Regions from separate parts of the Allobosea sp. TWI1241 genome, predicted to be linked through region 2. Evidence: riboswitches for the same ligand, from Rfam matches in the RefSeq annotation. Region 2 holds a riboswitch; the other holds the start of a gene.
The links. Region 2 has a riboswitch for thiamine pyrophosphate ahead of thiC (phosphomethylpyrimidine synthase ThiC). Riboswitches for the same ligand answer to the same signal wherever they lie in the genome.

Region 1: it holds a riboswitch for thiamine pyrophosphate, as region 2 does, so the genes downstream of both, ABE438_RS08270 (LuxE/PaaK family acyltransferase) here and thiC (phosphomethylpyrimidine synthase ThiC) in region 2, are expected to answer to the same signal.

The regions. Positions count from the first base shown of each region.
Region 1 covers NZ_JBDJKW010000005.1:1,743-13,607, forward strand. The annotation lists gene ABE438_RS08265 (helix-turn-helix domain-containing protein) at 1-555, opposite strand, end outside; TPP riboswitch at 681-805, shown strand; gene ABE438_RS08270 (LuxE/PaaK family acyltransferase) at 846-1,991, shown strand; gene ABE438_RS08275 (acyl-CoA reductase) at 1,995-3,443, shown strand; gene ABE438_RS08280 (ABC transporter ATP-binding protein) at 3,433-4,227, shown strand; gene ABE438_RS08285 (ABC transporter permease) at 4,224-4,973, shown strand; gene ABE438_RS08290 (ABC transporter substrate-binding protein) at 4,976-5,977, shown strand; gene ABE438_RS08295 (SDR family oxidoreductase) at 5,974-6,741, shown strand; gene ABE438_RS08300 (transporter substrate-binding domain-containing protein) at 6,933-7,751, shown strand; gene ABE438_RS08305 (amino acid ABC transporter permease) at 7,827-8,507, shown strand; gene ABE438_RS08310 (amino acid ABC transporter permease) at 8,504-9,160, shown strand; gene ABE438_RS08315 (amino acid ABC transporter ATP-binding protein) at 9,141-9,869, shown strand; gene ABE438_RS08320 (LacI family DNA-binding transcriptional regulator) at 9,872-10,894, shown strand; gene ABE438_RS08325 (acyl CoA:acetate/3-ketoacid CoA transferase) at 10,881-11,865, shown strand, end outside.
Region 2 covers NZ_JBDJKW010000023.1:9,302-21,166, reverse strand. The annotation lists gene ABE438_RS19665 (ABC transporter permease) at 1-1,788, opposite strand, end outside; gene ABE438_RS19660 (ABC transporter substrate-binding protein) at 1,913-3,127, opposite strand; gene ABE438_RS19655 (cold-shock protein) at 3,459-3,668, opposite strand; TPP riboswitch at 3,873-3,974, shown strand; gene thiC (phosphomethylpyrimidine synthase ThiC) at 4,061-5,938, shown strand; gene ABE438_RS19645 (hydroxyethylthiazole kinase) at 5,935-6,726, shown strand; gene thiE (thiamine phosphate synthase) at 6,720-7,376, shown strand; gene ABE438_RS19635 (hypothetical protein) at 7,757-10,195, shown strand; gene ABE438_RS19630 (hypothetical protein) at 10,226-10,735, shown strand; gene ABE438_RS19625 (hypothetical protein) at 10,823-11,284, shown strand; gene ABE438_RS19620 (cysteine peptidase family C39 domain-containing protein) at 11,355-11,865, shown strand, end outside.

The DNA.
Region 1 (11,865 bases), on a different contig from region 2:
CGTGCCGAGATAGACGCTGAGCCGCCCCTCCTGAACGATCAGGTATTTCTCGACGCCGCCCTCATAGGTCGGCAGCACGCCCGACGACACGCCCGGCGGGATGACGTGCAGGATCAGCTCGACATCGCCGCCGGCATTGGCGGGCGAGAGCACGTGCCGCTCGAAGCCGGTCTCGGGATCGCGGAAGCAGGGCCGCTCGCCTGCGCGGCGCACGGCGACGCCGGCGGGCAGCGGATCGGCCCCCATCAGAGCCGAGAGCGAAACGTCGAGCCCGCCGGCGATGCGCGTCACCACCGAAAGCGTTGGGCTCTTCTCGCCACGCTCCACCTTGGAGAGCATCGCGCGGCTGACGCCCGAGCGGGCGGCGAGCGCCTCCAGCGTCAGCCCCGCAGCCTTGCGCATCGCCCGGGCGCGACGGCCCAGCTCGCGGGCGAGATCGGGCGCGCCGGCGGCCGCCCGGCCTGTCCCGCGCTTCGGGGCGGATTGTGCCCCGGCCCCACCCTCTGCGGGCGGCAGGGCATGGTCGCGCGGTGCTTGACTGCGGTCGTCTGTCATCGCCCGACAGGCTGGCCGATCGCAGGCCCGCCCGCAATGCCGGATCGTGCAGACCCTCCCGCGCCGCGCGGCACACGCCCGCCCGGTCCGAGGCTTGACATCGGGCCGAGCCGGTCGCCATCTAGCCGCGTTCCCAGGGGGGCCTCGCTAGGAGGCTGAGATTCCGCCGGCCGGGCCTGCCCGGCAACGCGGTGACCCTACGAACCTGATCCGGATCATGCCGGCGTAGGGATGCGGGACAGGCGGGCCATGCGTGGCCGCCCATCCATCGTCGCGCCGATGATCCCAGCATGCCGGCGACCGCCTCGCGGCGGCCGGCGCGGGAGGTGGCGGTGACGACGCAGGCCGAGAACCAGGCCCGGATGCAGGCCCAGACCATCGAGGCCCTGCTGGCCTTCATGGCCGCGCCGGACGCCGACGAGGCCGCCTTCGAGGCGATGGCGCTCGCGGTCTTCGCCTACCAGTTCGCCCATAACGCGCCCTATCGCGCCTTCGCCCGGCAGCGCGGCCGCACGCCGCTCACCGTGCGCGCCTGGCGCGACATCCCGGCCGTGCCGATCGACGCCTTCAAGGAGCTGACGCTGAGCTGCTGCCCGCCGGAGGACGCCGAGGCGGTGTTCATGACCAGCGGCACGACGCAGGGCGTGCGCGGGCGCAGCTATCACGCGACGCTGGCGGTCTGGCGCCGCTCGATGCTCGACACCTTCCGCCGGCGGGTGATGCGCGGGCGCGAGCGCATCCGCATGGGCACGCTCTTCCCCGATGGGGCGAGCCTGCCCAATTCCTCGCTGGCGACCTATCTCGACCTCGCCCGCAGCGCCTGCGGCACGCCCGACAGCCGCGCCTTCATCGGCGCGGCCGGGCTCGAGCTCGAGCCGCTGCTGTCGACGCTGGCCGAGGTCGAGGCCACAGGCGAGCCCTATATGCTGCTCGGCGCGTCCTACGCCTTCGTGCCGCTGCTCGATGCGCTGGCTGCGCGTGGCCGGCGCTTTCGCCTGCCCGAGGGCAGCCTTTTGCTCGATACCGGCGGGTTCAAGGGCCAGTCGCGCGAGATCGCGCCCGATCCGTTCTACGACGCGCTGTCCGCGGCCTTCGGCGTGCCGCGCAGCGCCTGCCTCAACATGTACGGCATGACCGAGCTCTCCTCGCAGTTCTACGACGAGGGCAACGCGGTCTGCCCGCCGGTGAAGTCCGGCCCGCATTGGGTCCGCACCCGCGTGGTCGATCCCCTCACGGGCGCCGACCTGCCCGAGGGCGCGCGGGGCGTGCTGGTCCATCACGACCTTGCCCATTTCAATTCGGTCTCGGCGATCCTGACCGAGGATGCCGGCGAGCTGGTGCCCGGCGGGTTCCGGCTGTTCGGCCGCGTCGACGGCGAGGCCTCCAGGGGCTGCTCGCTGGCCGTGGCCGAATTCCTCGCCGCGGCGCGGGGCTGAGCCGTGACGGAATTCGCCGGTCATCTGCCCGGGCTGCCGCGCGAGGCGATCGGCTGGCGCCATGTCGCGCACGCAGCCTGGGGGCGCGAGGTCGAGATCGCGCTGCCGCAGCTCGATGCAGGCCAGGCCGGCGCGCTCTGCGGGCATGTCCGCGAACAGGGCCGCCGCGTCCTGCGCGCCATGGAGACCGGCCGCATCGTCGCCGCGATCGACCAGGCCGTCGCCCGCCTGCTCGACCGCAGCCATCCGGTGCGGGCCAAGGCGGACGAATTGCTGCCAGTCGTCACCGGCTACGGTCCCGAGACGGTCGGGCTCGCGCTCACCAGCTATCTCAAGAGCTTTCGCGCGCCGCAGCTGCGCCGTTTCCTGGCCGAGGATTTCCGCGATCCGGGGGTGCTGGACGGGTTTCGCCCGGCACCGAAGGGCGGGCTGGTGCGAGCGCAGGGGCCGGAGCTGCTGCTGCATGTCTGGGCCGGCAACGTGCCGGCGCTCTCGCTCTGGAGCCTGATCTGCGGGCTCCTGGTCAAGGCCGGCACCATCGGAAAGGTGGCGAGCGCCGAACCGCTGATGGCCGGCTGGTTCGCCGGCCTGCTCGCCGAAATCGATCCGGAGCTGGGCGCCTGCCTCGCCATTCTCGGCTGGAAGGGCGGGCAGGACGCCTGCGAGCCCGTGTTCCTGCGCGAGGCCGACACGGTGATGGCCTATGGCACGGACGCGACGCTGGCGGCGCTGCGCGACAGGCTGCCGGTCTCGACCCGCTTCCTCGGCCACGGCCATCGCATCGGCTTCGCGATGATCGCCCGCGAGGCGCTCGACAGCCGCAAGGCCCCCGCCCTCGCCCGGCTCGCGGCGCAGGACATCGTGCGCTGGGAGCAGCAGGGCTGCTATTCGCCGCAAGCGATCTTCGTCGAACGCGGCGGGCCGGTGGCACCGGCCGTCTTCGCCCGTCATCTCGCCCAGGAGCTCGCCGCCCTCGCCTATCGCCATCCCCGCCGGGCGCTGGCCCCGGCCGAGGCCAACGCGCTGGCGCAGTGGCGCGGACGGCAGGAGATCGCGGCCGCGGCGGGCGAGAGCGAGTTGCTCGGCCCGGCGGCGGCGCCCTGGGGCGTTTCCCATGCCGAGGCGGGCGCCGCGCTGCTGCCGAGCGGGCTCAACCGCACCGTGCGGACGGTCGCGCTCGACGACCTCGCCGAGGTCGCCGGGCTCGTCGCGCCGCATCGCCGCTTCCTGCAGACGGCCGGCCTCGCCGCCTCGCCGGAGCGGCTCCTCGCCCTGTCGGAGCAACTGGCGGCGGCCGGCGTGACGCGCATCGCCGCGCTCGGGCGGATGACGGCGCCGGAAGCCGGCTGGCACCATGACGGCCGCTTCAGCCTGCTCGACCTCGTCAGCTTCTGCGAGATCGAGCAGGGCGCCGAGACCGCAGCGGAAGGCTTCGCCGCCTATGTCGACTGAATCGGCGGCACAGGACGCGGCCTTCATGCGCTTCACGGGCGTGCGGCACCGCTATCACCCGGACGGGCCGGCGATCGTCGATGGCGTCGACTGGGCGATCCCGCGCGGCGCGATCCATTGCCTGCTCGGCCGCAGCGGCTGCGGCAAGACCACCCTGCTCAAGCTCGCTGCGGGCCTGCTGGCGCCGCAGGAGGGCTCGGTCCGTCTCGGCGGCGCGCAGCTGTCCGGCCCGGGCGCGCGCATCGGCTTCGTCTTCCAGGCGCCGACCCTGCTCGACTGGCTCAGCGTGCGCGACAATGTGCTGCTGCCGCTCTCGCTGAAGCGCCGCCCCGATGCCGCGGACCATGCCGCCGCCGACCGGCTCCTGGCGCTGGTCGGGCTGGGCGAGCTGGCGCAGCGCCGGCCGGCATCGCTCTCCGGCGGGCAGCAGAGCCGCGTCGCGCTGGCCCGCGCGCTGGTGGCCGAGCCGGAGCTGCTGCTGCTCGACGAGCCTTTCGCGGCGCTCGACGCGCTGACGCGGGAGGAATTGCAGGACGACCTGCTGGCGCTCTGCGCCGCGCGCGGCACCACCGCCCTCTTCGTCACCCACGACATCGCGGAAGCCGTCTATCTCGGCGACCGCGTCGCGGTGATGGCGGCGGGCCGGCTGGTGCATGACGCGCCGATCGCGCTGCCGCGGCCACGACGCGCGGCGCTGCGATACGAGCCCGGCTTCGCCGCAGCCTGCCGGGCGCTGCGAGCGGCGATGGACGAAACCTCTGCCGGCCAGCGGAGCGCCGTATGAGGCGCAGCCTGCCCTCGCTCGCGCTGCTGGTGGCGCTGCTGCTGCTCTGGGAAACCTGGGTCAGGCTCGCCGCCGTGCCGACGCTGATCCTGCCGCCGCCCTCCGCGGTGCTGGCGACCCTGTGGAGCGAGATCGCCTCCGGCCGGCTCTGGCCGCATCTCGCCGTCACCGCGAGCGAGATGCTGCTCGGCCTCGGGCTCGGCGCCCTGATCGGGCTGGCCAGCGGGATCGCGCTCGCCAAGAGCCCGGCGCTCGACCGGCTGCTGCGGCCCTATGTGCTGGCGAGCCAGCTCGTGCCCAAGCTGGCGCTGGGGCCGCTCTTCATCATCTGGTTCGGCTTCGGCATGACGCCGACCGTCGCCATCACGGCGCTGATCTGCTTCTTCCCGCTGATGGAGACGGCGCTGACCGGCCTGCGCGAGGTCGATCCGGCGCGGCGCGAGCTGTTCCGCATGCTGGGAGCCACCCGGCCCCAGACGCTGCTGCGGCTCGAGCTGCCGGCCGCGCTGCCGACGATCATGGCGGGCCTACGGGTCGCGGTCGTGCTCTCGCTGGTCGGCGCCGTCGTCGGCGAGTTCATCGGCGGGCGCGTCGGGCTCGGCGCCTCGATCATCGCGGCGCAGAGCGTGATGGATTCGAGCCTGATCTTCGCCCTGTTCATCGTGATCACCGCGCTCGGCATGGCGCTCTACGAGGCGGTGCGCGTGCTGGAACGCCGCGTGCTGCGTCGCTTCTCGAAAGGCTGAACATGATCCGCTCCGTCGCCCTGAAGGCGCTCGCCGCGCTCGCCCTGCTCCTGCCCGCGGCCGGCCCCCTCGCCGCCCAGCCGCTCGACAAGGTCACCGTCGCCGGCTGGAGCCAGCCGATCAGCGAGATCACCAACCTGCTGGTCGAGCCCGACAAGGGCTTCTTCCGCAAGCACGGCATCGATCTGGGCTATGTGCCGGGCAGCGGCGGCGGCTCAGCGATCCACAACATGCTCGCCGGCCAGGCCGACATCGCCTTCACCGATCCGGCCGCCTTCTATCTCGCGCTCGACAAGGGCGAGGACCTTGTCGCGATCTACAACATCTACCCGCAGAACGTCTTCAACGTGGTGGCGCGGCCGGGCAGCGGCATCAAAAGCGCCGCCGATCTCAAGGGCAAGCGCATCGGCGTCTACAGCCTGTCGAGCGGCACTCGCCAGAACCTGCAGGTGCTGCTGCACCAGGTCGGGCTGACCGAAACGGACGTGACGATCGAGGTCACGGGGCTGCTCAACTTCGCCCCGCTGATGCAGGGCCAGGTCGACGCAACGGCGGCCACCGATACCGGCCTGCTGGTCGCCCGGCAGCGCGGCCTCGGCGAGGCGCGGGTAATCGAGGTGCGCGACCATCTCAACCTGCCGAGCGACATCTTCGTGGTGACGCGCAAGGATTACGAGGCAAAGAAGCCGCTGCTGAAGCGCTTCCTCGCCGCCTATCGCGACTCCGCCGCCTGGATGATCGCGCAGCCGGACGAGGCGGCGAAGCTCGCCGTGACCCGCGCGATCAACGGCCGCGACGAGGCGGTCAACCGCGCGATCATCGGGCTGCGCAACCTGTCGAGCGTCTCGCCCACGACCGAGCGCGACGGGCTCGGCCGGTTCGACATGGCGCTGATGCAGCAGGGCGCCGACAGCTTCCGCGCGCTCGGCCTCATCCGCCGCCCGCTCGACATGGCCCATGTCGTCAAGTCGGACCTCATCCCCGCCAAGGCCGCGACGCCATGATGTTCCGCGACCGCGCCATCCTCGTCACCGGGGCGAGCCGCGGCATCGGCGCCGCGATTGCCACCGCCTTCGCCGCCGAGGGCGGGCTGGTGATCGTCAACTATCGCGAGCGGGCACAGGCCGCCGAGGCGGTCGTGGAACGCTGCCGCGCGCTCGGCGGGCAGGCGCTCGCCATCGCCGCCGACGTGACCGTGCCGGAGGAAGTCACGGCGATGGCGGCGCGGATCGCGGAGGAGGTCGGCCGGCTCGACGTGGTGGTGAACAACGCCTTCGCGCCCTACCGCTTCGATCCCGAGCGCCGGGCCCGATTCCCCGAGCTGGACTGGGCCGCCTACAATCTGCAGTTCGAGGGTGCGGTGAAGGCGAGCTACACCGTCTGCCGTGCGATGCTGCCGCTGCTCGGCCGCAGCCCAGACGCCAGCATCGTCAACCTCGCCAGCGATCTCGTGGCGCGCCCGAGCGTGCCCTATCACGACTACACCACCGCCAAGGCCGCGCTGATCGGCTTCAGCCGCAACCTCGCCGTCGAGCTGGGGCCGCAGGGCATCCGCGTCAACTGCGTTGCGCCCGGCCTGGTACAGCCGACCGAAGCCAGCGCCGCGACGCGCGAGGAGGCACGCGAGACGCTGATCGCGCAGACGCCGCTGCGGCGGCTGGCGACGCCGCAGGATGTGGCCGGGCCGGTGCTGTTTCTGGCCGGGCCATGGAGCGGCTTCGTCACCGGCCAGACGCTCCTGGTCGATGGCGGGCTGGTGATGGCCTGAGCCGTCCGCCCGCTCCCCGCGGCGGCACCGCCTCCTTAACCGCGCTCTCGAAAGCCTGTTGACCGCGACCTCGCGTCCCCTGCCCCGGACGTTGTGCACGCTTGACAGGCCAATCCCGGCATGGAACGTTCCAGCCCGCGACTGGAACGATCCAGAAGGCCAGTCCGTGGAAGCGCAGTAAGGAGAAGTGCATGGACGATCACAACCCGTCCCGTCGCGGCGCATTGGGCGCACTGGCGATCGGGACCGCTGCGGCCGCCACCGTCGCCGTGAGTTCCACCGCCGCCCAGGCCAGCACCCCTGAGGAATTCAGCAAGCGCGGCTCGATCGCGATCGGCGTCGTCTCGGGCGTTCCGCCCTTCGGCATCGTCAACGAGCGCGGCGAGCCCTCGGGCTACGACGTCGACGTCGCCAACCTGATCGCCAAGTACATGGGCGTGAAGGCCGAGATCACCGCGCTGGCCCCGCCGGCCCGCATTCCCGCGCTGCAGTCGCGCCGCGTCGACCTGCTGGTCGCCACTCTCGGCCCGACACCCGAGCGCGCCAAGACCATCGTCTTCCCGATGCCCTACAGCGCCTTCCGCCTGTCGATCATGGCGTCGAAGGACCTCGAGGCTAAGTCGCTGCAGGATCTCGCCGGCAAGCGCGTCGCCGTGCCGCGGGGCAGCCCGCAGGACGCCACGCTGACCCGCCTGGCGATGCCGGGCACCAACATCGTGCGCTTCGACGACGACGCGATCTGCGCCCAGGCGGTGTTCAGCCGCCAGGTCGAGGCCGCCGCCCTGCCCGACACCACGATCAACGCGATCATCGAGAAGAACGCCAGCGCCAATGCGGAGCTGAAGTTCGCCTTCGCGCTGCAGCCGAACTCCATGGCCGTGCGCAAGGACCAGATGGAGCTGCATCAGTGGCTCAACAACACCATCTGGTTCATGAAGAACTCGGGCGAGCTCGACGAGATCTCGAAGAAGTGGCTCAAGGCCCCGCTGCCGGAGCTGCCGGTCTTCTGACCGGGCTTCACGGCGCGCCCGCCTGACGCGGGCGCGCCGCCTCGTTCCCTTCAAGCCAGCGACATCGTTACCGCCATGCAAAGCCTCGTCTTCGCGGACGTGTGGGCGCAAGTGGACACGCTTCTCAGCGGCCTGGTGCAAACCGTCTGGATTTCGGCCGTCGCGATCGTGCTCGGCGTCTTCATCGGGATCGCCTGCGCCGTGGCGCGCAGCGCCGACAGCCGCGTCCTGCGCGCAGCCTCGACCTTCTATGTCGAGAGCATGCGCAACACGCCCTTCATCGTCCAGCTCTTCATCGTCTTCTTCGGCCTGCCGAGCATGGGTGTGCAGATCACCGCCGTCCAGGCCGGGCTGATCGCGCTGACCCTCAATCTCGGCGCCTATTCCACCGAGATCATCCGTGCCGGCATCGAGGCGACGCATCGCTCGCAGATCGAGGCGGGCATGGCGCTCGGCCTGACCCGGCGCGACATCCTGCTCCACGTCGTGCTGCTGCCGGCGCTGGAGAAGGTCTGGCCCGCCCTGTCGAGCCAGTTCGTGCTGACCATGCTGGCCTCCTCGATCCTGTCGCAGATCTCGGTCGAGGAGCTGACCTCGGCCGGCGCGCTGATCGACAGCCGCACCTATCGCTCGATGGAGGTCTACATCCTGCTGGCCGGCTTCTATCTGGCGCTGACCATGGTGTTCCGCCTCGCCTTCGACCTGGCCGGACGGGTGCTGTTCCCGCGCCGCCGTGCCGTGGGGGCGCGCCGATGATCCGCTCCTTCGGTCCCGCCGAGTTCACCTTCCTGCTCGAAGCCGCGCGCTGGACGCTGGTCCTCTCGCTCTGCGCCTTCGTCGGCGGCGGCCTGCTCGGCATCGTCGTGGCGCTGATGCGGGTCTCGCGCAACCTCGTCATCCGCAGCATCGCCGCGGGCTGGATCAACGTGATCCAGGGCACGCCGGTGCTGATCGTGCTGTTCCTGGTCTTCTACGGCCTGCCCTTCTTCGGCCTGCGCTTCCCGCCGCTGATCGCGGCCGCGGCCGGCATGACGATCTATGCCAGCGCCTTCCTCGCCGAGATCTGGCGGGGCTGCATCGAGGCCGTTCCGCGCCAGCAATGGGAGGCTGCGTCCTCCCTGGCGCTGAAGCCGGCGCAGCGCATGATCTACGTCGTGCTGCCCCAGGCCTTCCGGCTCGCCGTGCCGCCGACCGTCGGCTTCATGGTGCAGATCGTGAAGAACACCTCCGTCGCCTCGATCATCGGCTTCGTCGAGCTGACCCGCGCCGGAACCCTGATGAACAACGTGACCTTCCAGCCCTTCTGGGTCTTCGGCTCGGTCGCCCTGCTTTACTTCGTCATGTGCTGGCCGCTGAGCGTGATGAGCCAGCGGCTCGAGAGGAGGCTCCATGCCGGTCGTCGTAGCTAAGGACGTTCGCAAGTCCTTCGGATCGCTCAAGGTTCTCGATGGCGTCTCGCTAAGCGTCAACGAAGGCGAGCTCATCGCCGTCATCGGCCGCTCGGGCTCGGGCAAGAGCACCTTCCTGCGCTGCCTGAACGGGCTGGAGACGCCTGATTCCGGCAAAATCAGCGTGGCCGACCACGAACTCGCCCCCGGCGAGGACGCTCTGCGCGCGCTGCGCCAGGACGTCGGCATGGTGTTCCAGTCCTACAACCTGTTCCCTCACCTGACGGTCGGCGCCAATATCGAGCTGGCGCCGCGGCTGGTGAAGAAGATCAGCCGGGCGGAAGCCGCCGACATCGCCCGCTCCGTGCTGGCGGAGGTCGGGCTGGCGGATAAGTACGAGTCCTATCCGGAGCAGCTCTCCGGCGGGCAGCAGCAGCGCGTCGCCATCGCCCGCTCGCTGGCGATGCGGCCCAAGGTCATGCTGTTCGACGAGGTGACCTCGGCGCTCGATCCCGAGCTGACCGGCGAGGTGCTGAAGGTGATGGAGGGGCTGTCGCGCTCCGGCATGACCATGCTGCTCGTCACCCACGAGATGGCCTTCGCCCGCAAGGCCGCCAGCCGCGTCGTCTACTTCCACCAGGGCCGCATCCACGAGCAGGGGCCGCCGGAGGAGTTCTTCGGCGCGCCGAAGACGCCCGAGCTGCAGCAGTTCCTCGGGGCCGTCCTCTAGCCATGCCGCGGCCGACGCTGATCGAGGTGGCGGAGCTGGCGGGCGTGTCGAAATCGACCGCCTCGCTGGCCCTGCGCGGCGCGGCCGTCTCGGCGGACGCCCGTGTGCGCGTACAGCGCGCCGCCTCCCAGCTCGGCTATGTCTACGACCGGGCGGCCGCCGCCATGCGCGGCGCCCGCTCGGGCACGATCGGCCTGATCGTCTTCGACCTCGCCAACCCGTTCTATTCGGAGCTCGCCGCCGGCGTCTCCGAGAGCCTAGAGGCTGAGGGTGCCCTCGTCCTGATCGCCGATACGCGCGAGGATACCCGGCGCCAGTCGCGCTTCCTCACCCGGATGCGCGAGCAGCGGCTCGACGGGCTGATCCTCTGCCCGGCCACCGGCAGCGACGGCGCCGAATTGCGGGCGCAGATTCCCGAGGACCTGCCGCTCGTCCAGGCGCTGCGCCATGTCGACGGGCTGACCTCGGATTACTCCGGCGCCGAGAACGCGGCGGGCACCTACGCCGCCGGCCGCCATCTCATCGAGCTCGGCCATCGCCGCATCGCCTTCGCCGGTTCCAGCGACGCGACCTCCGTGCAGCGCGAGCGCTTCGCCGGCCTGGCGCAGGCCACGGCCGAAGCCGGGCTCGGCGCGCCGCCGGTGCTGCATTGCGAGCCGACGCTCGCCGGCGGCATCGCCGCGGCAGAAGCGGCGCTCGCCGCGCCGCAGCGGCCGACCGCGCTGGTCTGCTTCAACGATCTCGTCGCCATCGGGGTGACGCTCGCCCTCGCCCAGCACGGGCTCACCCCGGGCAAGGACCTCTCCGTCGTCGGCTTCGACGACATCATGGAGGCCGCTTTGCGCACGCCCGCGCTGACCACGGTCGCGATCGAGCCGCGGCAGCTCGGCCGCCGTGCCGCGGAACTCGTGCTCCAGCGCCTCGATTCCCCCGGCGGCGCGCCCCGCTCCTCCTCGCAGCCCGCACGCCTCGTGGTGCGGCAGACCAGCTGCGCTCCCCCCAGCAACGGACATGGACATGTCTAAGCCCGTCATCACCGCCGCCGAAGCGGCCCGCCTGATCCCGGACGACGCCGTCGTCACGGTCTCCTCCTCCTCGGCGCTGAACTGTCCCGACGCGGTGCTGCGCGCCATCGGCGAGCGCTTCGACGCGGAGGGCCACCCGCGCAACCTGACGACACTGCATCCGATCGCCGCCGGCGACATGTACGGCGTGGTCGGCATCGACCATCTCGCCAAGCCCGGACTGCTGTCGGCGATCCTGGCCGGGTCCTACCCGTCCGGCCCATCCTCGCTGCCCTCGCCGCGGATCTGGTCGATGATCGGCGACAATCAGGTCGCGGCCTGGAACGTTCCATCCGGCATTCTATTCGACATGCACCGCGATGTGGCGGCCCGCCGCGCCGGCGTGCTCACCAAGGTCGGGCTCGACACCTTCGCCGATCCGCGCCGGCAGGGCTGCGCCATGAACGACGCCGCCCGCGCCAAGGCGCCTGTGGTCCGGCTGGTGGAGTTCGACGGCGAGGAGTGGCTGCACTTCCCCAATATCGTGCCGCAGGTCGCGATCATCCGCGGCACCTCGGCCGACGAGCGCGGCAATATCAGCATGGAGCACGAGGGCGCCCCGCTGGGCGCGCTCGACCAGGCGATCGCCGTGCGCAACCATGGCGGCATCGTCATCGCGCAGGTGAAGCGCGCCGTGGCCGAGGGCTCGATCCCGACCCGGCAGGTCGTGGTGCCCGGCCATCTCGTCGACTATGTCGTGGTCGATCCCGAGCAGCGCCAGACCACCGAGATCGTCTACGACCCGGCGATCAGCGGCGAGATCCGCCTGCCGATGTCGGCCTTCGAGACCCCGGAATTCGGCGTCGAGACCGTGATCGCGCGCCGCGCCGCGCTGGCCTTGCGCGACGGCTGGGCGGTCAATCTCGGCTTCGGCGTCTCGGCGCTGGTGCCGCGCGTGCTGCTGGCCGAGGGCCAGGCCGGCAAGGTCACCT
Region 2 (11,865 bases):
CACCACCAGCAGCACGATCGAGAGCCCGAGCACGAAGCGCCAGTACATCGTCGCCTTCATCAGCTGCTCATGCAGGCCGGCATAGGCGAAGGCGCCGATGATCGGCCCCGACACCGTCTGTACGCCGCCGAGCAGCACCATCAGCAGCGCGTCGACCGAGCGCGGGATCGCCATATAGGTCGGGAACACGGAGCCCTTGAGGAAGGCGAACAACGTGCCGGCGAGACCGGCCGCCATCGCGGCGACGACGAAGGCGAGCCATTGCGCCCGCATCACGTCGATGCCGATCGCCTCGGCCCGCAGCGGGTTGTCGCGGCCGGCGCGCAGGGCATAGCCCAGCGGCGAGAAGACGAGATGGCGCAGCAGCAGCACCGCCACCGCGGAAAGGCCGAGCGACAGGTAGAAATACACCGTCTTCGAGGTCGCCCAGGCGCTCGGCCAGACGCCGAGGATGCCGTTGTCGCCGCCGGTGAGCTCGACCCATTGGAAGGCGGTGGCCCAGGCGATCTGCGCGAAGGCGAGCGTCAGCATGGCGAGATAGACCCCCGAGAGCCGGACGCAGAACCAGCCGAAGACCACGCCCGCGATCCCGGCGAGGAAGGGCGCGAAGATCAGCGCCGTCTCCATCGGCGCGCCGAGCCATTTCACCGCCAGCGCCGCGCCATAGGCGCCGAGGCCGAAATAGGCGGCGTGGCCGAAGGAGACCATGCCGCCCGGCCCCATCATGAAATGCAGCGAGGCGGCGAAGAGGGCGAAGATCACCAGCTCGGTCAGGGTCAGGACGATATGGTCGGGCGCGATCACCGGCACCAGCGCCAGCAGCACGAGGCCGATCAGCCCGGCGAGCCGGGTCGGTCCGTCGGCAGGCGTCAGCAGCGGCTCGGCCGGGCCGTGCGGCCGGGCATGGCCGACCGGGGCGCGGCCGAGCAGCCCGTACGGCTTGACCACCAGCACCACCGCCATGACGAGGAAGACCAGCACCAGGGTGATCTTGGGCAGGATCAGGATGCCGAAGGCGTGGAGCACGCCGATCAGCACCGCCGCGAGATAGGCGCCCGTGACGCTGCCGAGCCCGCCGACCACCACGACCACGAAAGCCTCGGCGATCATCGAGAGGTCCATGTGCAGGTTCACCGCCTCGCGCGGCAGCTGCAGCGCGCCGCCGAGCCCCGCCAGCATTGCGCCAAAGGCGAAGACCGAGGTGAAGAGCCAGCGCTGGTTGACGCCGAGCGCGCCGACCATGTCGCGGTCCTGCGTCGCGGCGCGCACCAGCGTGCCCCAGCGCGTGCGGTGGAAGATGAACCAGATCAGGCCGAGCACCAGCGGCCCGACCGCGATCAGGAAGAGCTCGTAGGTGGGGAAGCGGTTGCCGGCGATCACCACGAAGCTGCTCAGGCCCGGCGCGCGCGGACCGAGCTTGTCCTCGGCGCCCCAGCCGGCCAGCGTCAGGTCCTGGATCATCAGCACGACGCCGAAGGTCGCGAGCAACTGGAAGAGTTCGGGCGCGTGGTAGATCCGGCGCAGCACCACCAGCTCGATGACCACGCCGATCACCGCGACGATCGCCGCCGCCAGCACGACGCTGCCCCAGAAGCCGAGCGCGCTGCCGGCGCCGAACTGCGAGACCAGGGTGAAGGCGACATAGGCGCCCAGCATGTAGAGCGAGCCGTGCGCGAAGTTCACGATCCGCGTCACGCCGAAGATGATCGAGAGGCCGGACGCCACGAGGAAGAGCGCAGAGGCCGAGGCCAGGCCGTTCAGCGTCTGCGTCAGGATGAGATCGAACATGGCGGCAAGCCTCGGGCGTCATTCCCGGCCGAGGCGGTCGGGAATCGCGTCGGGAACGGATCGCGATGGCTGGGCGGCGGGCCGACCCGGCAAGCCGCCGGACCAGCCGCGCGTCAGCGCTTCGTCAGCCTTTGGGGCGCATCGCGCGGGCGACGTCGTCGGGCGGCAGGTAGTTGGCGCCGTCGGCATAGCGCCAGTCGACCATCACGCCCTTGCCGTCCCTGATCGCCGTCTTGCCGACATAGGCGCCCATGGTCGACTGGTGGTCGCTGGCGCGATACTCGATCGGCCCGAACAGCCCGGCGAATTTCAGCCCCTTGAAGGCCTCGATCAGCTTGTCGTTCTCGGTCGAGCCGGCGCGCTTGATCGCCGCCTCGATCGACTTCACCGCATCGTAGCCGACGATCGAGCCGAGGCGCGGATAGTCGTTGTACTTGGCGACGTAGGCCGCGCGGAAGGCGACGTGCTCCGGCGTCTTGATCTCGGCATGCGGATAGCCGGTGACGATCCAGCCGACCGGCGTCTCGGTGCCGAGCGGGTCCATGTATTCCGGCTCGCCGGTCAGCATCGAGGCGACGACGCGGCCCTCGAACAGGCCACGCGTGTTGCCCTGGCGCACGAAATTGGCGAGGTCGGCCGCGAAGGTGACGTTGAAGATCGCGTCGGGCTTCGAGGCCTCGAGCGCGCGCACAGTGGCGCCGGCGTCGATGCGGCCGAGCGCCGGGAACTGCTCGGCGACGAACTCGACATCGGGCTTGGCCTTGCTCAGCAATTCCTTGAACCAGCGCACCGCCGACTGGCCGTATTCGTAGTTCGGCGCGACGATGGCCCAGCGCTTGGCCGGCAGCTTGGCCGCCTCCTCCACCAGCATCGCCGCCTGCATGTAGGTCGAGCAGCGCAGGCGGAAGGTGTAGGGATTGCCCTGGCTCCAGACCAGCGCGTCGGAGAGCGGCTCGGAGGCCAGATAGAGCCGCTTGTTCTGGCGGGCGAAGTCGGCGATGGCGAGGCCGACATTGGAGAGGAAGCCGCCGGCGATCAGGTCGACCTTCTCGGCGTTGACGAGGTCGCCGGCATGGCGGACCGCATCCTCGGGCTTGCCGCCATCGTCGCGGAAGACGGTCTCGACCTTGCGGCCGAGCAGGCCGCCGCCGGCATTGATCTGCTCGATGGCGAGATCCCAGGCCTGGCGATAGGGCTTCAGGAAGGCCGGCTGGGCGGTATAGCTGTTGATCTCGCCGATCCGGATCGGAGCGCCCTGCGCGCGCAGAACGGACGGCATGGCCAGGGCAGCCGCGCCGAGCGCCGCTCCGCTGACGAACTGACGACGGTCGATGGTCATGAGACTCCCCCGTTCATTCGCACGGCTTCATCATATCGCAGCCCCTCGCTGCACGATCCCCAGATTAGCCCGCCCGGACGAAACGCCAAGCGGGAAGGGAATTCGTTTGTATGCTTACGAAATGTCGATGCGCTTCTCTGGTTTGTCAATCATTCAAAACTGACCGGACCCGCGCAAATCCGGGCAGGGAGTGCCGCAACTGGCGCCAGACTGCGTGCGCAACGCGCAGGACAGGACGCCGCCGCCTGTGACGGGCGGCGGGCGCGGAATGGCGATCGCGATATCCGATCGGGCGCGGCCGGAGCGCAGCGCCGGCCGCGAGAGGCGGCGCTCAGCCGGCCTGCAGGTTCACCGCGGCGGAGCGGCCGGTCTTGCGATCGGGCTCGAGCTCGAAGGTGATCTTCTGCCCCTCCGCGAGGCTGCGCATTCCGGCGCGCTCGACGGCGCTGATGTGCACGAAGACGTCATTCCCGCCGGCGTCGGGGGTTATGAAGCCATATCCCTTGGTCTCGTTGAACCATTTCACGGTGCCTGTCGCCACGTGACCTCCCTCTCTTCTCGTCCCGCCGCGAAAGGGCGCGGCGGCGATGGCAGTGTAGGGGCAGGCGCGAGCCGGTGGCAATCGCCGATCTGCCGTTGCGTCAGAGCGGGCGGCCCGCGTCGCCCCGCCCCGGCCGCAGGGTCGCCCTGCGCCGGCGGCGCGAAGCCTCCCGTTGCGTCGCCGGCCCGCCCGGCCTAGGGTCCGAGCCGTTCCGAGGGGTGCCCGCAAGGGCTGAGATGGCGAAAGCCGAACCCGTCGAACCTGATCCGGGTCATACCGGCGGAGGGACTGGAACGCGGCTCGCGCCCGATTTGCGACGCGCGGTGACCGCAGACAGCGCTGGACCGTCCAGACACCCGGATCTCCTGAAGCCAAGGAGGAGATCCAAGACCATGACCACCCAGACAAAAACCGGCAAATCATCCGTCCGGCAGGCGCCGCAGAGCGTCACGACCGGGCCGATCATCGGCTCGCGCAAGATCTATGTCGCGGCGCCCGAGCATCCCGACATGCGTGTGCCCTTCCGCGAGGTGCAGCTCACCACCGACGCCGAACCGCCGGTGCGCATCTACGACCCGTCCGGCCCCTATACCGAGACCGACGCGGCGATCGACCTCAATGCCGGCCTGGCGCAGCCGCGCCGCGCCTGGCTCGACGCCCGCGGCTTCGCGACCGTGCCCGGCCGCGCCGTCACCGCCGCCGACAACGGCAACATCTCCGAGGACCAGCTGGTGCCGGCCTGCCCGGCGCAGCGGCCGATCCTCGAGGCGAAGCCCGGCCAGATGGCGACGCAATACGAGTTCGCGAAGGCCGGCATCGTCACGCCCGAGATGATCTATGTCGCGCATCGCGAGAATCTCGGCCGCGCCGCCATGCTGGAGGGCGCCCGCGAGCGCCACGCCGACGGCGAGAGCTTCGGCGCCGCCGTGCCGGACTTCGTGACGCCCGAGTTCGTGCGCGAGGAGATCGCCCGCGGGCGCGCCATCATCCCGGCCAATATCAACCATCCCGAGCTGGAGCCGATGGCGATCGGCCGCAACTTCCTGGTCAAGATCAACGCCAATATCGGCAACTCCGCAGTCACCTCCGGAGCCGCGGAAGAAGTCGAGAAGCTGGTCTGGGCGATCCGCTGGGGCGCCGACACGGTGATGGACCTCTCCACCGGCCGCAACATCCACAACATCCGCTCCTGGATCCTGCGCAATTCGCCGGTACCCATCGGCACGGTGCCGATCTACCAGGCGCTGGAGAAGGTCGGCGGCGACCCGGTCAAGCTCGACTGGGAGGTGTTCAAGGACACGCTGATCGAGCAGGCCGAGCAGGGCGTCGACTACTTCACCATCCATGCCGGCGTCAGGCTGCCCTACGTGCCGCTGACGGCGTCCAGGGTGACCGGCATCGTCTCGCGCGGCGGCTCGATCATGGCGCGCTGGTGCCTGGCGCATCACCGCGAGAGCTTCCTCTACGAGCGCTTCGACGAGATCTGCGAGATCATGCGCAAATATGACGTGTCGTTCTCGCTGGGCGACGGGCTGCGCCCGGGCTCGATCGCCGACGCCAACGACCGCGCCCAGTTCGCCGAGCTGGAGACGCTGGGCGAGCTGACGCAGATCGCCTGGCAGAAGGGCTGCCAGGTGATGATCGAGGGCCCCGGCCACGTGCCGATGCACAAGATCAAGGAGAACATGGACAAGCAGCTGCGCGAATGCGGGGAAGCGCCGTTCTACACGCTCGGGCCGCTGACCACCGACATTGCGCCGGGCTACGACCACATCACCTCCGGCATCGGCGCGGCGATGATCGGCTGGTATGGCTGCGCCATGCTCTGCTATGTCACGCCGAAGGAACATCTCGGCCTGCCGAACCGCGACGACGTGAAGACCGGCGTCGTCACCTACCGCATCGCCGCCCATGCGGCGGACCTCGCCAAGGGCCATCCGGCGGCGAAGCTCAGGGACGACGCGCTCAGCCGCGCCCGGTTCGACTTCCGCTGGGAGGACCAGTTCAACCTCGCGCTCGATCCGGACACGGCCCGCGCCTTCCATGACGAGACCCTGCCGAAGGAGGCGCACAAGGTGGCGCATTTCTGCTCGATGTGCGGACCCAAGTTCTGCTCGATGAAGATCACGCAGGATCTGCGGGCCGAGGTGCTCGCCATGGGCGAGGCCGAACGCGCCGCGCTGGAAGGCATGGCGGCGCAGGGCATGGCCGAGAAGTCGCGCGAGTTCCTCGACAAGGGCGGCAGCCTCTACCTGCCGGCGGCCGAGTGAGCGCCGCCGGCGCCAGCGCGGCCGGTGCCGCCGGGGGCATCCCCGGCGGCCTCTCGCCCGAGGCGGTCATGGCCGTGCTGCGGCGGGTGGCCGAGACGCGCCCGCGCGTGCAGTGCCTGACCAATACGGTGGCGCAGGCCTACACCGCCAACATGCTGCTCGCCTTCGGCGCCGTGCCGTCGATGGCGAGCCATGTCGACGAGATTGGCGCGATGGCGCGCGGCGCCGGTGCGGTGCTGATCAATCTCGGCACGATCAGTCCCGACACAGCGGCCGCGATCCCGCCGCTGCTGGCGGCCGTGCGCGAGAGCGGCCGGCCGCTGGTGCTCGACCCGGTCTTCGTCGAGCTCTCGCCGCTGCGCCGCCATCTCGCAGCAGAAGTCATGGCGCTGCCGGAGCTCGTGGTTCGCGGCAATGCGGCCGAGATCGCGGCGCTCTCCGGCGAGATCGCCGCGGCCGGCAGCGGCGCGACGCTGGTCACCACCGGCGCGGTCGACCTGATCGACGGGCCGGGCGGACGCCATCGCAGCGGCCACGGCCACCCGCTGATGGCGAAGGTCACCGCCGTGGGCTGCGCCGCCGGCGCGCTGATCGCCGCCTGCTGCGCGGTCGAGGACAACCGCTCGCTGGCGGCGGCGGCGGCGCTGACAGCCTATGGCATCGCCGGCGAGATCGCCGCGACGCAGGCGAAGGGGCCGGGCAGCTTCGCCATCGCGCTGATCGACGCGCTCGCCGGGATCGACGCGGCGCAACTCGCCGCGCATATGCAGGAGCAGGACGCATCATGAGGCTCGACATCTCGGTCTACGGCATCGTCGACCCCCAGATCGCCCGCGGCCGGCCTCTGGCCGCTCTGGCGCGGGCGGCCGTCGACGGCGGCGCCACGCTGATCCAGTACCGGGCCAAGGGCGAGGCCACACGCACCATGCTGCGCGAGGCGCTGGCGATCCGCGCCGCGCTCGCCGGCACCGGCGTGCCGCTGCTGATCAACGACCGCATCGACGTGGCGCTGGCAGCCGGCGCCGAGGGCGTCCATCTCGGCAATGACGACATGCCACTGCCGGAAGCGCGGCGCCTGCTCGGCGAGAAGGCGATCATCGGCGCGACCCTCAACCGCGAGACCGCGCTCGCCAGCCTGGCCGAGACCCGCATCGACTATGCCTGCGCCGGGGCGTTCTTCGCCACCAGCCACAAGGCGGACGCCCAGGCGCCGCTCGGGGCCGAGGGCTTCGCGGCGCTGCGGGCGCAAGCCGCGCGCGTGCTCGGCCCGCTGCCGGTCGGCGCCATCGCCGGGATCACGGCGGCCAATGCCGCGCAGGTGATCGCAGCCGGGGCCGACGGCGTCGCGGTGATCGGCGCGATCTTCGCAGCCGACGACCCGGCAGCGGCAGCGGCCGAGCTGCGACAGGCGGTCGCGGCTGCGCGGGCCGCGCGCTGACCGCGAAAACGCCGACGGCGCCGAATACCGCGCAGGGTTAACGCCGTCTGACCGTTGGGCACCGCAGCCGCCGCGCAGCCGTTGCGGCGCCGTCATGCGATTGAAATGTCATAGCATTTCTATAGCCTGCTTCCCGGTGGACGGCGCCGGGTTAGCCCTGTCGGACGAATCGCGTCCCGTCCGCAAACCATCCACCGGCCCTCTCAACGCGAGATGCCGCCGAGGATGCCGCCGCCTTAATCGATCCGAAATCGCTCTGCCGCTACCAAGTCCGCCACAAGCGCCCCCGGCAACAGGACAGCTCGGCCCGGGTGAGCGTCGCGACAAGAACCGGGAACCAAGCCGAGCCGGAGGCGCAGTCGCCACTGCGGAGTTCGATCATGACAGAAGCGCAGGACAAGGGGCGCAAGCCCGACGGACGCAAGGGTTCCATCCCGCTCGACATGCTGAAGGCGATCGTCGGCGGGGCCAATCCGAACGAGAAGAAGCAGGTCGACGGCGACCTCGCCGTCGCGCTGACCGTCGGCGCGCCCGACCATGTGGCCGACAGCAAGGTCGCTCCCCAGGCCAAGCCCGCACCGGCGGTGGTCGAGAGCAAGACCAGCTATGGCGAGGATGCCCGCTTCGACATGCGGCTGGTCTTCGCCGCGCCGGAATCCGGCAAGCCTGACAGCCGCGTCACCATCACCGCCACGGGCCAGAAGGGCGACGCCAACAGTGTCAAGGTCGAGCTCTCGGACCCGTCGAGCGGCGTCAAGGAGAAGCTGACGCAGAGCGAGGTGTCGCAGCGCGCCGCCGACGGCAATCCGCTGTTCAAGACGGTCGAGGCCCGCCTCAAGGAGATGCATGGCGGCGACAAGAAGGCGCCCGACTTCTCCAAGGATATCGAGAGCGGCTTCCGCAAGAGCGCGACAGGCGAGACCGCCGGCCCGATGGGCAAGGTCAAGGGCAGCGACACCCATGCCAAGGCGGATGTGAAGACCGTCCAGGTCAAGGATCCGGAAACCGGCAAGACCTCGACCCAGTGGAAGTCGAGCGTCTCGACGCCGGCCATCGACAAGGCGAAGGCCGAGACCGCGAAGGCCGAGAAGCAGCAGGCGCAGAAGGAGCTCACCGACCGCTGGGACGCCGACAAGGCGAAGAAGGCCGAGGAGAGCAAGGCCCGCCAGGAGCAGCAGGCCAAGCCGGCCGAGAACCCGCTCAAGGACATGCGCGACGCCCGGCAGGCCAGCCAGACCGCGCAGGGCGACCTGACCAAGGCGACCGAGAGCCAGCTCAAGGCCGACCTCGCCAAGCAGCTCTCCGCGGCCAATGTCGCCAAGACCGATTCCGCCGTGAAGCTCGCCGCGCAGAACCAGGACCGCGCGGCGATGGACAAGGCCGTCAAGGACCATGCCGACGCGCTCTATCACGACGCGCTGAACGCCAAGGCGCTCGACAAGGCCAACAAGGACCAGGACAGCGCCCGCAAGGCGGTGGGCGACACCGGCAAGTCGGCGGACGAGGCCCGCGCCAAGTTCGAGCAGGCGAAGAAGGAGCTCGCCACCGGCAAGCCCGGAGCCGGCGAGAAGGACGGCGAGCCCGGCCGCGGCCGGGCCAACACGGTCGGCGCCAAGCCCACGACGGGCGAGGCGGGCAAGGACGAACCGACGCGCCAGCGCGCCGACACCATGCCGAAGCAGACCTCCGACAAGAGCGTCGAGCCGCCCAAGCCCGGCTTCGTCGACAAGGCCGCCAAGCTCGGCGAGCAGCATTGGGGCAAGGTCAACCAGCACGCCAGCAAGATGCTGGAGGGCATGGACAAGGACGCCGCCAAGAAGGCCGGCACCTATCACGAGAACAAGAGCGAGACCGTCCTGGCCGGCGGCATCGACAAGACCACCAAGGTCGAGGGCAACGTCGCCAAGGAGCGCATCACCGTCGCGCAGGTGAAGACCGAGGGCAGCACCGAGACCTACACCTCCGGGCTGGCGCGCGGCGCCGCGGCGAACTGGGCCGTGCGCGCCGAGGCCGGGATCGAGGACAGCAAGACCGTCGATCACGGCAACGGCGTCACCACCAAGGTGACCGACAAGGCCTATGCCTCGGCCTCCTTCGAGAACAAGGCCAAGGCGGTGGTGACCGAGAACAGCGTCTCGGCCGAGGCTTCCACCAAGGTCGCCCTGCACGCCGAGGCGAGCCATTCGACCACGACCAAGATCGGCGGCATCGAGACCAAGGACACGGTCGGCGTCGCCGCCCATGCCGAGGCCAACGCCAAGGCCGGCGTGCGGCTCGGATTCGACGGGCTCTCGGCCAGCGCCAAGGCCTCGGTCGAGGCCTCGATCAAGGCGAACCTGACCAAGGAGACCAAGGTCGGCGACCACACCTTCAAGCAGGAGCTGGAGGTTTACGCCAAGGCGAAGGCCGAGGCGAAGGCGGAGGCCGAGGTCACCTTCAACCCCTTCGCCAAGGACGGGAAGATCAAGGCCAAGCTCGGCGTCGGCGCGGAGGCCTCGGCCGGGGTCGGCGTCGAGGGCACCACCGGCTTCCACGGCAAGAACGGCGGCGCCGATGTCGGCGGCGGTCTCTATGCCGGCAAGATCGGCGCCAAGGCCGATGGCGATTTCGAGATCAAGGACGGCAAGGTCTCGGCCAGCCTGAGCGTCGGCGCGGCGCTCGGCATCGGCATCACCATCAACATCAAGATCGAAAGCAATGTGAAGCAGGCCATGGCCGACGCGGCCCGCGACATCGAGAAGGGCAACCTCGCCCAGAAGGTGCTCGGCCACCTGACCAACAACCCGGTCGGCGGCTTCTTCCGCGGCCTGTTCGGCTGACGACCCGCGACAGCGACAAGGATCTCCGAGATGATCGACGAGAACAGCACACCCGAAGAGATCGCCGCCTACAAGGCGAAGCTGGAGCGCGAGCTCGACCCCGTGGCCAAGGAGCTCGACGCCAGCTCGCGCAAGCAGATCCTGGCGGCGGCCAAGGCCGAGGGCTGGTCGGATTCGCAGGCCGACTGGCTCGACAAGCTCGCCAAGCAGCCGCTGTTCCAGGCCGTCGCCGACGGCGTACCTGGCGAGGAGGCACTGCAGCAGGCCTATGGCATCGCCCGCCGCAAGCTGGCGGCCGGCTATTTCGACAACGCGCTCGACGAGGGCAAGAACCTCTACACCGCCTTCCTGACGGTGGTGGACCTCGAGAAGCAGATCGCCGAGCGGCGCGGCGACACCCCGCCCGACTATCCCGACGCCATTCTGTTCGAAGCCTGCCGGGCCGTGGAGCGGGCGGCGGCCGAGGGCCTGTCGACCGAGGACCAGATCGCCACCGGCTTCGGCATGATCCGCGAGCTGAGCGCCCGCGGTACCAACTGATGCCGCTCCGGCGCCGATGACCGGGCGGGACCGTTCCCCGGGACGGCCCCGCCGCGTGCCTTTTCTTCGCGCGAGACGCTCAAGCCCATGTTCTTTCCGGCCGAACCGCCGTCCCTGCCGCCCGCCGCGCCGGCCATCGTCCTCGTCCAAGGCAAGAGCCGCGGCGCCGCGCCCGAGGCGGCTCTGGCCGAACGCGCCAGGCGCGACGGCTGGTCGGAGTCGCAGGCCGGCTGGATCGGCAAGCTCGGGGCCGCCGCGCTGGCGGCCGAGGGCGGCGCGAAGACGCTGGATGAGGCCTATCAGCAGGGCCGGCGCGGGCTGTCGGTCGGCTATTTCGACAACGCGCTCTCTCAGGGCAAGACCCGGCTCGTCGCCTTCCTCACCGTGATCGACCTGGAGAAGCAGGTGGCGCAGCGCGCCGGCGCGGCGCCGCCCGCCTATAGCGACGAGGCGCTGAAGGCGGCCTATGTCGCGCTGGCGCAGGCGGCCGAGGCCGGCGCCTCCAGCGCCGAGCAGCTCGAGATCGCCTTCGCCTCGCTGCGGAAATGACGATGTGCGGCCGCGGGCGCGACGGGACGGCGGCATGAGCGGGCGCGGCGCCGGAGCGCGCGGCCCCAGCGTGCCCACAATCCTGCAGATGGAGGCGGCCGAATGCGGCGCCGCCTGCCTCGCCATGGTGCTGTGCGCCCATGGCCGCTGGGAGAGCCTGGAAGCGGTGCGCGACGATTGCGGCGTCTCGCGCGACGGCGCCTCCGCCGCCGACATCGTCGCGGCGGCGCAACGGCGCGGGCTGGATGCGGAGGCCTTCAGCCGCGAGGTCGACGAACTCGCGGCGCTGCCGCTGCCGCAGATCCTGTTCTGGGACTTCAACCATTTCGTGGTGCTGGAGGCGATCGGCCGCTCCGGCTTCCTGGTCCACGACCCGGCCCATGGCCGGCGCCGCATCGACCGCGCCGAGTTCGGCCGCCGCTTCACCGGGGTGACGCTGGCCTTCACGCCGACGCCGACCTTCCGCCGCATCAAGCCGCCGCCCGGCACCGCCCGCCAGCTCCTCGCCATGCTGCGCGGCTCGCGCGGCATGTTCGCCACCCTCGTGCTGACCGCGATCGGCATGGTGGCGCTCGGCGTGC